2 regions of the Pseudarthrobacter sp. HLT1-3 genome follow, and region 1 is predicted to be linked to the other one. Evidence: predicted binding sites of a transcription regulator. Region 1 holds the regulator's gene; the other holds the start of a gene.
The links. The regulator LexA, encoded in region 1, represses DNA repair genes until DNA is damaged. The targets are predictions, from matches to a motif close to TCGAACANNTGTTCGA.
Positions count from the first base shown of each region.

Region 2: the regulator LexA is predicted to act here: its motif matches at 3,511-3,526, upstream of ruvA (Holliday junction branch migration protein RuvA).

Region 1 is NZ_JBWZCJ010000017.1:55,723-63,265, reverse strand. Features, by position in the region: gene AC50X9_RS14910 (SseB family protein) at 1-647, opposite strand, end outside; gene priA (bifunctional 1-(5-phosphoribosyl)-5-((5-phosphoribosylamino)methylideneamino)imidazole-4-carboxamide isomerase/phosphoribosylanthranilate isomerase PriA) at 660-1,406, opposite strand; gene AC50X9_RS14900 (hypothetical protein) at 1,484-1,642, opposite strand; gene hisH (imidazole glycerol phosphate synthase subunit HisH) at 1,643-2,368, opposite strand; gene hisB (imidazoleglycerol-phosphate dehydratase HisB) at 2,365-2,991, opposite strand; gene AC50X9_RS14885 (histidinol-phosphate transaminase) at 3,057-4,175, opposite strand; gene AC50X9_RS14880 (LysM peptidoglycan-binding domain-containing protein) at 4,232-4,573, opposite strand; gene lexA (transcriptional repressor LexA) at 5,070-5,819, shown strand; gene AC50X9_RS14870 (ATP-dependent DNA helicase) at 5,902-7,543, opposite strand, start outside.
Region 2 is NZ_JBWZCJ010000008.1:174,538-182,080, reverse strand. Features, by position in the region: gene AC50X9_RS09520 (type 1 glutamine amidotransferase) at 1-61, opposite strand, end outside; gene AC50X9_RS09515 (Mur ligase family protein) at 58-1,347, opposite strand; gene pdxT (pyridoxal 5'-phosphate synthase glutaminase subunit PdxT) at 1,429-2,130, shown strand; gene AC50X9_RS09505 (YebC/PmpR family DNA-binding transcriptional regulator) at 2,134-2,889, shown strand; gene ruvC (crossover junction endodeoxyribonuclease RuvC) at 2,886-3,473, shown strand; gene ruvA (Holliday junction branch migration protein RuvA) at 3,578-4,225, shown strand; gene ruvB (Holliday junction branch migration DNA helicase RuvB) at 4,218-5,330, shown strand; gene yajC (preprotein translocase subunit YajC) at 5,565-5,987, shown strand; gene secD (protein translocase subunit SecD) at 6,094-7,543, shown strand, end outside.

The DNA of each region.
Region 1 (7,543 bases):
GCGGCGGCCCCGCCGAGGCTCCCGGCGAGCTCGGGATCAGCATACGACGGCGTCCAGTCCCGCTGCTGCGCCAGGGCCCACACCGCCGGGCGTCGCACAACAAAGGTCACCGGGGAGCCCGGGTCGAGCACGAGCAGTTCCGCGCCCTCGGCGACGGCGGAGAGTGCCGCGCGGGCAGCGTAAACAGCCACCGGGCGGGCCGCCGGGTGCCAGGCCTCGAGCGAGGCGGCTGAAGTGAACACGGGCATCGCTGTCCGGCCGTCCGGTGCCTTGAGCGTCACCAGGGCCATGTCAGCCTGTTTGTCGGCCCGCAGCCCGCCGGCGCCTTCGGCTTCCTCGGCGAGCGTGGCGAGGATCGGCACAAAAACCCGGGCCGTGGCCAGCGCGGCCACCACCTCAGCCTCGTCGCCGTCGCCGGACGCGAGGGCAGCCAGTGCGGCGAGGTAGCCGGCGTCGGCAGCGCCGTCGTCGTCCTCGAAGTTGTGGATCGTGGCGTCGTCGCCGGTGAGGCTGCGCCCGGCCCAGGGCTGTCCCGCCGAGTCGGTTGCTCCCCCGGCGCCGGCGAGGGCAGCGGCGATATGGCCGGGCAGCGGGCGCGGCGGGGCGGAGGTGTCGGCGGCGCTGTTGCCGGCTGGCTGGGGTTCCATGCTGTGGACCGGCTAGCGGCGGCCGGCGACGTCGAGGGCCTCGGGCAGGGTGAAGTTGCCGTTGTAGAGGGCCTTGCCGACGATGGCGCCCTCGACGCCGAGCGGCACGAGGGAGCGCAGGACCTTGAGGTCGTCGAGGCTGGAGATCCCGCCGGAGGCGACGACTGGCTTGCCGGTCTTCTCCACCATCTGGCGCAGCAGTTCCACGTTGGGTCCCTGGAGCGTGCCGTCCTTGGTGACGTCCGTGACGACGTAGCGGGAGCAGCCGGCCTCTTCGAGGCGTGCGAGAACGTCCCAAAGGTCCCCGCCTTCCTTGGTCCAGCCGCGGCCGGCGAGGGTCGTGCCGCGGACGTCCAGGCCGACGGCGATTTTGTCGCCGAACCGCTCGATCACACGGGCGGTCCATTCCGGGTTCTCCAGGGCTGCCGTGCCCAGGTTCACGCGGGCAACGCCCAGGTCGAGGGCCTTCTCGAGCGACTCGTCGTCACGCAGGCCGCCGGAGAGCTCCACCTTGATATCGAGCCGGCCGACGACTTCGCGGAGCAGGTCGGCGTTGGAGCCCCGGCCGAAGGCGGCGTCGAGGTCCACGAGGTGGACCCATTCGGCCCCCTGCTGCTGCCAGTTGAGCGCGGCTTCCAGGGGAGTGCCGTAGCTCGTCTCACTGCCGGCCTCGCCCTGGACGAGGCGGACAGCCTGGCCGTTGACGACGTCGACGGCGGGCAGCAGCTCCAGCACGGGCAGCGGGGTTTCGGTGGTCATCGTGGATCCTCAGCTCTTAGGGACGGCTCTTCGGGGATGGCAGGGGCGGCGGCGGTGCAGTGCGGCGGTGCAGTGCGTCAGGCGGCGGGCAGCGTCAGGAGGTACGCAGCGAGCAGCGCCATGCCGGCCAGGACGTAGAACACAACCTGGATCCAGCGCGGGCTTTTCTGCTGGCGGAAGGACAGCCCGCCGCCGACCAGCAGGCCGGCCAGGCCCATCAGCACTATGGACCACATTTAGGCGGTCCCGGTTCGGCTGCGCAGGCCCTCGACCCAGTTGCGCAGCAGCCGCGCACCGGCGTCGCCGGACTTCTCGGGGTGGAACTGTGTGGCGCACAACGGGCCGTTTTCCACGGCCGCGATGAACGGGGCGCCGTGATCCGACCAGGTGACAAGCGGCGCCGTCATCCGCGGCTGGATCACGTCGAAGTCCCACTTTTGGACACCGTAGGAGTGGACGAAGTAGAAGCGCTCGTCCTCGACACCGGCGAAGAGGCTGGAGCCCTCCGGAACGGACACCGTGTTCCAGCCCATGTGCGGTACGACGTCGGCCGGGAGGAGTTCCACCTTGCCGGGCCACTCCCCCATCCCTTCGGATTCAGTGCCGTGCTCGACGCCGGCTTCGAACAGAACCTGCAGTCCGACGCAAATGGCCAGGACGGGACGGCCGCCGGCAACGCGGCGGCCGATCATACGGATCGCGTCGACGGCTTTGAGTTCACGCATCACGGTCTCGAAGGCACCGACCCCGGGGACTACGAGGCCATCGGCGTTAAGCACATCCTCCGGCTTGGAGCTAAGGATCACCTCGGCGCCGGCGCGTTCGAGGGCGCGGACGGCGGACCGGATGTTGCCGGAGCCGTAGTCCAGGACTGTGACGGTGGGCTTGCCCTCGGGCGACGCCGGCTTCCGGCCGGCGTCGGGGTCGATGATCGCGCCGTCCTTCAGGACCTTGCCGGTCACAGCGCACCCTTGGTCGACGGAATGCCCTTGACGCGGGGGTCCGGTTCGACCGCGGCCCGCAGGGCGCGCGCGAACGCCTTGAACTGGGCCTCGACGATGTGGTGCGGATCCCGGCCGGCGGTCACGTTCATGTGCAGGCAGATCCCGGCGTGCAGCGTGATCGCCTCGAAGACGTGGCGGGTCAGCGAACCGGTGAAGTGTCCGCCGATCAGGTGGTACTCCTGGCCGGCAGGCTCGCCGCCGTGCACAAGGTACGGGCGGCCGGAGACGTCGACGACGGCGTGCGCGAGGGCCTCGTCCAGCGGAACCGTGGCTTCGCCGAACCGCCGGATACCGGCCTTGTTCCCGAGCGCGGTCCGCAGGACCTCGCCCAAGGTGATGGCAACGTCCTCAACCGTGTGGTGGACGTCAATGTGCGTATCGCCGGTGGCCTTGACCGTCATGTCGATCAGGGAGTGCTTGCTCAGCGCGGTCAGCATGTGGTCATAGAAGGGCACCGAGGTGCTGATGTCCGAGACCCCGGTGCCGTCCAGGTTGATCTCAACCAGCACCGATGATTCGCTGGTGGTCCGTTCCATGCGTGCGGTCCGGCCCTCGGCAGCGGTTGATCCGGTGTTGCTCATGTGCGTGTCCTTTGGATGACGGCGGTGCCCGCCGTGCAGGCAGGGTGGATGTCCTGGGGTTAAGTCTAGGCGGGCTGTACGGCGCGGCCGGCCAGGATCCGCTCGAGGGCTTCGAGGAAGGCTGTGGTTTCCGTCTCAGTCCCGGCGGTGACGCGCAGGTGCCCCGGAATGCCGACATCCCGGATCAGCACGCCGGCGTCGAGCAGGCCCTGCCAGACCTCGTGCGGATTGTCCAGACCGCCGAAGAAGACGTAGTTGGAGTCGGAAGCCGCCGGCTTGAGGCCCATCCGCTGGAGTTCGGCGACGATCCTGTCGCGCTGGCGTTTGATGTCCTCGACGTCGGCCATCAGCGCGACCCGGTGGTGCAGGGCGGCCAGGGCTGTCGCCTGGGTGATGGCGGAGAGGTGGTACGGGAGCCGGACCAGGCGCAGGGCGTCGGTCACTTCGGGCGCTGCGGCCATGTAGCCCACCCGGGCGCCGGCGAGGGCGAAGGCCTTGCTCATGGTGCGCGAGACGATAAGGCGTTCCCGGCCGGGCAGGAGGGAAAGGGCGCTGGGCGTGCCGTCGTGGGCGAACTCGTGGTAGGCCTCGTCGACGATCACGATCGTCTGGCTGGCTTCGCCGGCCTCGTAGACAGCCTCCACGACGTCCAGGCCAAGCCCGGTGCCGGTGGGGTTGTTCGGGGAGCAAAGGAAAACGATGTTCGGCCCGGCCTCGCGGACCTGGCGGGCGGCAGACGCGGCGCTCAGCCCGTAGTCCGCGGTGCGGGTCCCGGCGAGGTACCCGGTGTCCGTGCCCGCCGCGAGCAGCGGGTACATCGAGTATGTGGGTGGGAAGCCCATGACGGTGCGGCCCGGTCCGCCGAATGCCTGGAGGATCTGCTGGAGAACTTCATTGGAGCCGTTCGCGGCCCAGATGTTGTCCGCGCCCAGTCCGTGCCCGAGGTATTCGGCCAGGGCCGTGCGGAGTTCCGTGAACTCCCGGTCGGGATAGCGGTTCAGGCCGACTGCGGCAATCGTGACTGCTTCGGTAATGGCGGCACGGACGTCGGCCGGAACACCATGGGTGTTCTCATTCACGTTGAGCAAAATGGGGACGTCCAGCTGCGGGGCGCCATACGGCGTCAAGCCCCGCAGATTCGTCCGGAGGGGAAGTCGGTTCAGGCGCTCTAACTGGTCAGTCACTTCACTAGTTTAAGTGAGATCGCTGCAGGCGCTGAAACTGTGACGGATTCCCGGGGCTAGTTGGACGGAATGAAGAGCGCCTGGCCCGGCACGACCCGGGCAGCGTCCAGGTTGTTCAGCTGGACGATATCCGCGACGACATCGCGCGGATCCCGCTCCGGCGCGACGGCCTCTGCGATGGCCCAAAGTGACTCGCCGGGCTGAACCGTCACGGACACGGTTGGCGTCAGGGAGAGATCGGCGGCTGACTCCGCGGCCTTGGCCGGGGCGTTGAGGAAGCCGCTGAGGGACAGGATGAGCGCGGCCAGCAGGATCAGCGGCACTCCAATGAAGACAATGCGTCCCCGCCGGGTCAGACGCAGCGGCGCCTGCTTGGCCCGCGCGCCGCGGCCGGCCAAGCTGGGCCGGCCGTCGGAGCCCTGAGCGCCGGCGAAGGGGCGCTGGGCCAGGGAACGCTGCTGGTGATCCGATACACCGCCGTCGGGTCGGCCGTAGTTGCCGAACGCGTCGCGGCCGAAAGTGTCGTGAAATGCGCTTGATGCTGACATGAACTGAGCCCTCCTGGACCATACTGTGCCGCCCGGCGTACTCCACATACGCGCCGCCAACCGGCCTAACCTTCGAACAAAGAACCGAACGTTGTGCTGAGTCCGACTGGTGTTCAAATAGAACACATATTCGAACATCACCTGCTCTGTTTTAGCACTTATTGACGAACATTGTCGAGACTCGCTAGAACAAATGTTTGAAAAAGCCGTGTGGCTGGCCTACGTTTGAGTCAAAGAACAACCACTTCTGCAGTTGATCAGCAGGGTCTGACATTTCATCTCAGGCCGGAAGTTCCCGGCAACCGCAGCCACGGCGGCCGGGCGGAACGGAAAGGCGTTGGCGAACATGGCAGCACAAGCCACAGGCGGCAGGGCCACCCAGCGGAGCCCGCAGGCAGCCCGGCCACCCAAGAGCCTCACCGTCCGGCAGAAGAAGATCCTGGAGACCATCCAGCGCTCGGTAACGGACAATGGCTACCCGCCGTCCATGCGCGAGATCGGCGACACGGTCGGTCTCGCCAGCCTTTCCAGCGTCACCCACCAGCTCTCGCAGCTGGAGAAGCTCGGTTACCTGCGCCGGGACCCGAAGCGTCCCCGCGCCATGGAAGTGCTGATGCCGCTGACCCTCGATGAGGGCACGTCCAAGGTTTCCGGGATCGAGAAGTCCAGCGGGCTGCGCACTGTCGGCGGCTTGTCGGTTTCCGAGCTGGCCAGTGCCACCGACACGGCCATGGTGCCGCTGGTGGGCCGCATCGCCGCCGGCGGTCCGATCCTGGCCGACCAGGTGGTCGAGGACGTTATGCCGCTGCCGCGCCAGCTCGTGGGCCACGGCGAGCTCTTTATGCTCAAGGTCGCGGGTGATTCGATGATCGATGCCGCCATCTGTGACGGCGACTGGGTGGTGGTCCGCCGGCAGGGCGACGCCCTCAACGGTGACATTGTGGCTGCCCTGCTGGACGACGAGGCAACCGTCAAGACGTTCCGCCAGCGCGACGGCCACACCTGGCTGCTGCCGCAGAACACCCAGTACGAGCCCATCCTCGGCGATCACGCCGTCATCATGGGCAAGGTCGTCTCGGTACTGCGCTCCCTCTAGCCAGCACGGACCTGCGCGTCCGTAGCCGGAACTGGGCCCCGCCGGCATCGGACGGGGCCCTTCGCGTTGGTCCCGGCCGTGGCTAGGCGGCCGGCTGCCCTGATTCCTTGGCAAGCCGCTCCAGCGCCGCGACCGCAACTGCCGGGTCGGTGGTCGGCCAGAACGGCGGCAGTGCGGCGCGGAGGAAACCCCCGTAGCGTTCGGTGGAAAGCCGCGAGTCCAGCACCGCCACCACTCCCCGGTCCGTCGTCGTGCGGATCAGGCGGCCGGCGCCCTGCGCCAGGCGGATGGCGGCGTGGGTCGCGGAAACGCTCATAAAGCCGTTGCCGCCGGCCTGGGCCACCGCGCGGGACCGCGCGGTCATGAGGGGATCGTCGGGCCGCGGGAAGGGAATCCGGTCGATCACCACGAGGCGGCAGGAGTCCCCGGGCACGTCGACACCCTGCCACAGGGACATGGTGCCGAACAGGCAGGTGTCCGGTTCGTCGGCGAACTGCTTCACGAGCGCCGTCATGGTCGAATCCCCCTGGCAGAGGATGCTCATGTCCAGCCGGGGCCGCATGGCCTCGGCGGCTTCCTCGGCCGCGCGCCGGGAGGAGAACAGGCACAGGGCTCCCCCGCCGGAGGCCCGGATCAGCTTCTCAAGCTCGTCGAGGGCTTCCGGGGACGCACCGCGGCCGGGCTTGGGCAGGTGCTTGGCAACATACAGGATGCCCTGTTTCGGGTATTCGAAGGGCGAGCCGACGTCGACGCCCGTCCAGCTGGGTGCACCCGGCCCGACCAGGCCAAGGCCGCCCGCGGCCGGTTCGAAAGCGGACCCGATCGCCAGGGTTGCCGAGGTCAGGATGACGGTGTGGTCCGCGAACAGTCCCTCGCGGAGCCGGCCGGCGACGCTGAGCGGGGCGATGTTGATCAGGGCCGGCGCCGTCTCGTCGGGCTGGGCGTAGCCCTGCTGCGGGTCAAACGTGCTCGTGCGGGAAAACCAGACCACCTCGCGGTTCTCGCGGGCGGCGAGCAGCCGTTCGCAGAGTTCCAGGATCACCATGAGGCGGGAGCGGGCGAGCTGGCGGCCGCCGTCGGCAGTATTGGCGCTGTCCCCCTTGGAGTCCGAGAGCGCGGCGCGGCAGGCGTCCCGCAACTGGTCCACGCAGTCCAGTTGTTCGGTGTTGAGGCCGTTGGGCATGAGTCCGCTGGGGACCCCCTCAACGGCAAGTTCGAGGTGGGACGCGGCGTTGTTCAGGGCGTCCACGGTGATGCCGGTGTTTTTCCGGGCCCCGGACGCGGCGGCGTGCACCATCGCCACGGAGAGCTGGCCCGACACGGCACCGGTCACCCGGTCCTGCAGTTCATGGGCCTCATCGACCACCACAACGTCGTAGTCCGGCAGCACCGCGAGGCCCTCGAAGGCGCTGACGGCCAGCATCGCGTGGTTGGTGACAACGACGTCGGCGTCAGCGGCGTTCGCCCGGGCCAGTTCGCTGAAGCATTCGGCCGCCAGCGGGCACTTCTGCGCGCCCAGGCACTCCATCGAGGTGACCGAGACCTGCCGCCAGGCACGGTCCGTGACCCCGGGCAGGAGCTCGTCCCGGTCACCCGTCCGGGTGTCCTCGGCCCATTCGCGCAGCCGGACGACTTCCTTGCCGAGCTGCGAGGACGGGCCGCCCATGGCCGCGGCGAAATGCGGCACGGAGGTGTCCTCGCCGAGTGAGAAGAGCTGGCCTTCG
Region 2 (7,543 bases), on a different contig from region 1:
CGCCGGACCCGCCGGATCCGCTGGACCCGCCTGACGCGTTGGACTCGGGCTGGGGGGTCATGAGACCACCTCCACTGTGGTGATTTTGGACAGCTCGCGGCGGATGGCCAGCATCGCTGTATAGGTGCAGAAGATCCGCTTCGGTTTGTCTCTGGCGCCGCTGATGAAGGCCGCCAGCGCGGGGGCAATCTCGGTGTTGACTGCGCCGATCGCGACGTCGTCGTACTGCAGGCGCAGCGCCATGTCATACGCCCGGGAGCCGCTCAGCTGGTCCACGCCGCCCTCACGGAGGGTCTCGAACTCGACGTCCCAGAGCCAGGACATGTCCCGGCCGTCGGCGTAATTGTCGTTGATCGCGATCATCGTGGCATAGCCCGCGGCCGGAAAGGACTTCAGTCCCAGCCGGAAACCGCTGGGATTCTTTACCAGCACCAGATCCAGCGGCAGGCCGTCGACAACGAGGCTCTCGCCGCGTCCGAACGCCGGCGCCACCTGCGCGAGTGCCTTCAGCAGGCCCTCGTTGTCCGCTTGGGCGCCGTCCTCAACTGCAATCGCCCGGGCCAGGGTCAGCGCGGCCGCGGCATTGAAGATGTTGTAGACGCCGCGGAGCTTCATCGCCGTGGTGGCCGTGACGCCGTCGTACTCAAAGTCCGCGTCCGCCGCACCCACCCGGCGCAGTACGACGTCGGCTTGCGGCCTGGCCGGGGCCGCCGGCACCGGGCTGCCGGGCGCGGCCCGCATCTCGTCGTCGTTCGGGAAGGTGCCCAGCAACGAGTCATCCAGGCCGAAGTAGAGGACCTCGGGACCGCTGAGCGTGTCCGCGATGCGCGCGACGCGCGGGTCCTCCCGGTTCAGCACCACCGTTCCGGTGGTCTTGGAGGCGATGTGCTGCAGCAGCTGCGCGGTTTTGTCGATCTCGCCGAAGCGGTCCAGCTGGTCGCGCAGGACGTTGAGCAGGAGGCAGTAGCGCGGCGGCACCTGGTTGACGAAGTGCACCGCGTGGGCCTCGTCGAGTTCCAGCACGGCGACGTCGGCGTCCAGCCGGCCGCGCCAGTCCACTTCGCCGAGCAGCGCCGCGGCCACACCGCGGGTGAAGTTGCTGCCGGTGCGGTTGGTGAAAACCTTCAGGCCCTGGCTCTCGAGCAGTTCCACCACCATCTTGGTGGTGGTGGTCTTGCCGTTCGTGCCGCTGACGACGGCGACGCCGTGCGGCAGCGTCGACAGTGTCCGGCGCATGAACCCGGGGTCGATCTTTTCGACGACGAGCCCGGGAAGGGCAGAGCCTCCGCCCCTGAGCCGGGAGACCCGGCGGACGAGCTTGCCGAGCGGAACGCTGAAGTAAAACATGCTTTGTAATATATCCCAGCGGCGGCATGGAAGCCCGCCGGGAAGCGGCGGGGCATGAGTTGAGGCCACTATGCTGTTTCGATGACCAACCCCTCTTCTGCGCCTCCGTCCGGTGTGGGTTCAGGCCTCCGGATCGGCGTCCTGGCTCTCCAGGGCGACTTCCGCGAACACCTTCACGCGGTGGAAGCCGCCGGTGCCACCGGCATCGGCGTCCGCCGGCCGGCCGAACTCGACGGCCTCGACGGCCTGATCATTCCCGGCGGCGAATCGACCACCATCGACAAGCTGTCCCGCGCCTTCGGGCTCCGCGACCCGCTGCGTCAACGGATCCAGGACGGGCTGCCGGTCTACGGCTCGTGCGCCGGGATGATCCTCCTCGCCGAGGAGATCACCGACCCCGCGAAGGATCTCGCCGGCAACCCGCAGCAGACGTTCGGTGGCCTCGACATCACGGTCCGCCGGAACGCCTTCGGCCGGCAGCGGGAGTCCTTCGAAACTGATCTCGATTTCAGCGGCCTCGATTTCAGCGCCACCGCGGACGGCGTGGCCCCGGTCCACGCGGTCTTTATCCGCGGACCCTGGGTGGAACGCGTCGGCGTCGGCGTCGAGGTGCTCGCCAAAGTGGAGCCTTCCAAGGCGTCCCACCCCGGGGCGCTGGCCGGGACGGCTAGAATTGTTGCAGTGCGATCCGGCAAGCTGCTGGCCACTTCCTTCCACCCGGAAGTGACGGGGGAGGAGCGCGTGCACGAATTGTTTATTCGAATGATCAGAGGAGAAGCGTAAAGCATGTCAGGCCACTCCAAATGGGCGACGACCAAGCACAAGAAGGCCATCCTCGACAGCCGCCGGGCCAAGTCGTTCGCCAAGCTGATCAAGAACATCGAAGTTGCCGCGCGCATGGGCGGCCCTGACCTGGCGGGCAACCCCGGGCTGGAACTCGCCGTCACCAAGGCGAAAAAGACCTCGGTCCCCGCTGACAACATCGACCGCGCCATCAAACGCGGCGCCGGCCTCACCGGCGAAGTCGTGGACTACACCGAGATCATGTACGAGTGCCGCGGGCCGCAGGGCTCGGCGCTGCTGATCGAATGCCTCACTGACAACAAGAACCGGGCCGCCTCCGAAGTCCGGCTCGCCATCTCCCGCAACGGCGGCACCATCGCCGATCCCGGTTCGGTCAGTTACCTCTTCTCCCGCAAGGGTGTCGTCTCGCTGCCGAAGAACGGCCTGAGCGAGGACGACGTCCTGATGGCCGTGCTCGACGCCGGCGCCGACGAAGTCAAGGACAACGGCGACAGCTTCGAAATCCACTCCGAGCCGACCGACCTCCAGGCCATCCGGGATGCGCTCAAGGACGCCGGGATCGAGTACGAAACCGACGAAGCCGAGTTCGTGCCCTCCATGCAGGTGCCGCTCGATCTCGACGCCGCCAAGAAGTTCCTGAAGCTCGTGGACGCCCTCGAGGAACTCGACGACGTCCAGAACGTCTACAGCAACGCCGACCTCAGCGACGAAGTGCAGGCCGCACTGGAAGCCGAGTGACCCTTCGCGTCCTCGGCGTCGATCCGGGCCTCACCCGCTGCGGGATCGGCGTCGTGGACGTCGAGAAGAACCGCCGCGCCACCATGGTGGCGTTCGGCGTCGTCGGAACGTCCCCCGAGGAAAGCCTGGACCAGCGGCTGCTGGTCATCGCCACCTCGATCGATGAGTGGCTGGACCAGTACGAACCGCACGTCCTCGCCGTCGAACGCGTCTTCTCGCAGCTTAATGTCAGCACCGTGATGGGCGTTGCCCAGGCCTCCGGCGTCGTGATCGCCGCCGCCGCACGCCGCGGCATCCCGGTGGCGCTGCACACCCCGTCCGAAGTCAAGGCAGCCGTCACCGGCAGCGGAACATCGAACAAGGACGCGGTCACCAAGCTGGTCACCAAGATTCTCCGGCTCGACGCCCCGCCGCGCCCCGCCGACGCCGCCGACGCCCTCGCGCTGGCCATCACCCACGCCTGGCGGGCCGGAATCGGCACTTCCAACAAGGGCGCAGTTACCACCGGACCGGGGAGCCTGTCCCTGACACCGGCCCAGCGCGCGTGGGCGGACGCCGAGGCCAAAGCGCGCCGTACCCGCTGAATGTCCGCCTGTCCCGCCGCGGAACTTGGTAGGGTATTCGTAGATATGTTCGGATAACCGGGTCTCCCCGGTTCTATTTCAGCTGAATTTTCAGGAGCCCGGCTTTGATCAGTTTTCTCCGCGGAACCGTAGCGCACGTCGGCCTGTCCTCCGCCGTGATCGACCTCAACGGCGCCGGCATGAGCGTGAACGCCACGCCGCAGACCCTCAGCCGGCTCCGCACCGGCGAGGAGGGCAAGCTCTTCACCTCCCTGATCGTGCGCGAGGACTCCCTGACCCTGTTCGGTTTCGACACCGACGACGAACGCGAAGTCTTTGACGTCCTGCTCAGCGTCGCCGGCGTCGGACCCCGGCTGGCGCTTGCCGTCCTGGCCGTCCACGAGCCCGAAGCGATCCGCGTGGCGGCGCACTCCGGCGACGGCAAGGCCTTCACTAAGGTGCCCGGCATTGGCCCCAAGGTCGCCGGCCGGATTGTGCTCGAACTGGCCGGAAAGCTCGTGCCGCACGGCACCGCCGCCGGAACCACTGCTCCGGCGGCATCCTCCGAGGCGGTCTGGAAGCCGCAGGTGGTAGCGGCCATGACGAGCCTGGGCTGGTCCGAGAGGGACGCCACGGCCAGCATCGACAAGTCCCTGGCCGATTCCCCCGAACTGGCCGAAAAGGGCAACGTGGCCGAGATTCTGCGCGCCACCCTCCGCTGGCTGGGCCAGGACGGCGCCCGCGCCGGGAACAGGGCAGGCGCCCGTGGCTGAGCCGTCGATCGTCGCCGGGGGAGAGGAGCCGGAGGAGCGGGTCATCGAAGCCGCCCTCCGGCCCAAGAACCTGCACGACTTCGTCGGCCAGCACCGGGTCCGCAAACAGCTCTCCCTCGTGCTGGAAGCCTCACGCATGCGCGGCCGCAGCGCCGACCACGTCCTGCTCTCCGGCCCTCCCGGGCTGGGCAAGACCACCCTGTCCATGATCATCGCGGCCGAAATGAACGCGCCGCTGCGGATCAGCAGCGGACCCGCCATCCAGCACGCCGGGGACCTGGCGGCCATCCTGTCCTCGCTCTCCGAAGGCGAAGTGCTGTTCCTGGACGAGATCCACCGGATGTCCCGCCCGGCTGAGGAAATGCTCTACATGGCGATGGAGGACTTCCGGGTGGACATCGTCGTCGGCAAAGGTGCCGGCGCCACCGCGATCCCGCTTGAACTTCCGCCGTTCACCCTGGTGGGTGCCACCACCCGGGCCGGGCTGCTGCCCGGCCCGCTCCGGGACCGCTTCGGCTTCACCGGCCACCTCGAGTTCTACTCCGTGGCCGAGCTCGAACTCGTGCTCCGGCGCTCCGCCGGGCTTCTGGACCTCAAGGTCAATTCCGCCGGATTCAGCGAAATCGCCGGACGGTCCCGCGGCACGCCCCGCATCGCCAACCGGCTCCTGCGCCGGGTCCGCGACTGGGCGCTGGTGCACGGCATCGAGCAGATCGACGCCCGGGCCGCCTCCGCGGCGCTGGACATGTACGAAGTGGACAAGCGCGGCCTGGACCGGCTCGACCGGGCCGTCCTGGAAGCCCTGATCCTGAAATTTGGCGGCGGACCGGTGGGCCTGTCCACGCTGGCCATCGCCGTCGGCGAAGAGACCGAAACCGTCGAAACCGTCGCCGAGCCGTATCTCGTCCGTGAGGGACTGCTGGGACGCACCCCGCGGGGAAGGATCGCGCTCGCCCCGGCCTGGACGCACCTCGGCTTCGCGGTGCCGCCCGGCATCTTCGCGCAAGACCCGCTGGAACTCTTCCGGGTCGAGGACGATGCCGCGGACCCGGCGGACGTGCAAGGCCAGGACGCCGATCCGGAATGGATCCGTAACAGTCAATAGCACCCCTGTGCAACCTTTTCCCTTTAGACTGGAATGACGCTCGGCACGTTCGGGTCTTTGTTTCTGCGCGCGGCCAGCACTTGGCCGCCGTCGGCTCGGCATGAATCCCTGCCAGCCCGGAGCGAAGCGGACGTTGCTGGAAAACCAGCTACGCAAGTACAGAACGGAACTATCCCTGTGTTCGGACTTATCACTGCCCAGACCCAGCCGCAGGCCGGCGGCGGCATCGACATCATGACCATCCTGCTGTTCGCCATGCTCGGCGTCTTCGTCTTCATGATGTTCCGCCGCAACAAGAAGACCCAGCAGACGCAGGCGCAGCTCCAGTCGAAGTTCGCCCCGGGTGTCGAGGTCATGACAAGCTTTGGCCTGTACGGCCGCATCGTCGAGATCGACGAGGAAGAGAACAAGGTCCTGCTCGAGCTCTCCCCGGGCCACACCGCCACCGTGCACCGCCAGGCCGTCACCAAAATCATCGAGCCGGTTATCGCCGCTGAGGCTGAGGAGTCTGACGAGCCCCTGGTAGTTCCCAACGACGCATCCTCGCTCTCCTTTGACAAGGCCGACGGCGCCGCCCCGGTGAACGAAGCACCCCGTGCTGAGACACCGGAGGAAACCCTGCGCCGCCTCAACAACGAAGGCAAGAAAGACAGCTAGTCTGCCTGTTTGAGCTATCCCGCGAAGTAACGGCTGCGGGCAACCGCCGGAGCGGGCCCGCCAGGGCCGCCCGGCGGTTCCTCCGTAAATAATAGAAAGATCGACAATGGCACGAACTGGCCCCAAAAACACAGCCCTCAGGGTGCTGGTCTGGCTCGGCGTTATCCTCGCCGTCCTGACCGCCGTCCTGGCAGGCGGCACCATGGCCGGCCAGGCGAGCTGGGCTCCCAAGCTCGCCCTGGACCTTGAAGGCGGCACCCAGATGATCCTGGCGCCCAAGGTTGAGGGCGGTTCGGACATCAACGAGGAACAGCTCAACCAGGCCGTGGCGATCATCCGCCAGCGCGTCGACGGTTCGGGCGTCGCCGAAGCTGAAATCAGCACGCAGTCCGGACGGAACGTCGTCGTCAGCCTTCCCGGCACCCCGTCCAAGGAAACCCGCGCCCTGATCCAGGCTTCCGCCGACATGAACTTCCGGCCCGTCCTTCAGGCCGGCCCGGGCGCAGCCGTTCCCGCGGAGTCACAGACCCCGGTCGACCAGCTGCCCAAGCCCACCGCCGAGCCCACCAACGGCAGTGACATTAACTGGGTGACTCCCGAGCTCTACCAGAAGTTCGAGACGCTCGACTGCGACAACCCCTCGCAGGACAAGCAGGAACGCTCCGACCCGACGAAACCGCTGGTCACCTGCGAACCGGCCTCCGCCAATTCCCCGGCGATCAAATACATCCTGGGCCCGGTTGAGGTCAAGGGCTCCAACATCACTTCTTCTTCCTTCCAGCTGCAGCGCGGCGCCCAGGGCGCCGTGACCAACGAGTGGGCTGTGAACATCCAGTTCGACGAGGAAGGCACCGCGAAGTTCAAGGAAGTCACCGAGCGGCTGTACCAGTTTTACATCGCCGGCGGTGGCCAGAGCGGTTCGGATCCGAAGGCCCAGTTCGCCATCGTCCTCGATGACCAGGTCATTTCCGCCCCGCGGTCCCTCGCCGTCATTACCGATGGCCGTCCGCAGATCACCGGCGGGTTCACCGAGGAGTCCGCGAAGGCCCTCTCCGACCAGCTCCGCTTCGGCGCCCTGCCGATCAGCTTTGAGATCCAGAGCGAACAGCAGATTTCGGCAACCCTCGGCGGTGAGCAGCTCCGGATGGGGATGCTCGCCGGCCTGATCGGGCTGCTGCTGGTCGTGGTGTACTCCCTGTTCCAGTACCGGGCGCTCGGCCTGGTCACCGTCGCTTCCCTTGTGGTCGCCGGCGCGCTGACCTACCTCGCCATCGCGATCCTGGGCTGGACCGAGAACTACCGGCTCTCCCTCGCCGGCGTCGCAGGCATCATCGTGGCGATCGGCCAGACCGCGGACTCGTTCATCGTCTACTTCGAACGGATCCGTGATGAGCTCCGTGAAGGACGCGGCCTCGTGTCGGCAGTCGAGAACGGCTGGAAGCGGGCCAAGCGCACCGTCCTGGCGTCCAAGGCCGTCAACCTGCTGGCTGCCCTGGTGCTGTACTTCGTGGCAGTGGGCAACGTCCGCGGCTTCGCGTTCACGCTCGGCCTGACAG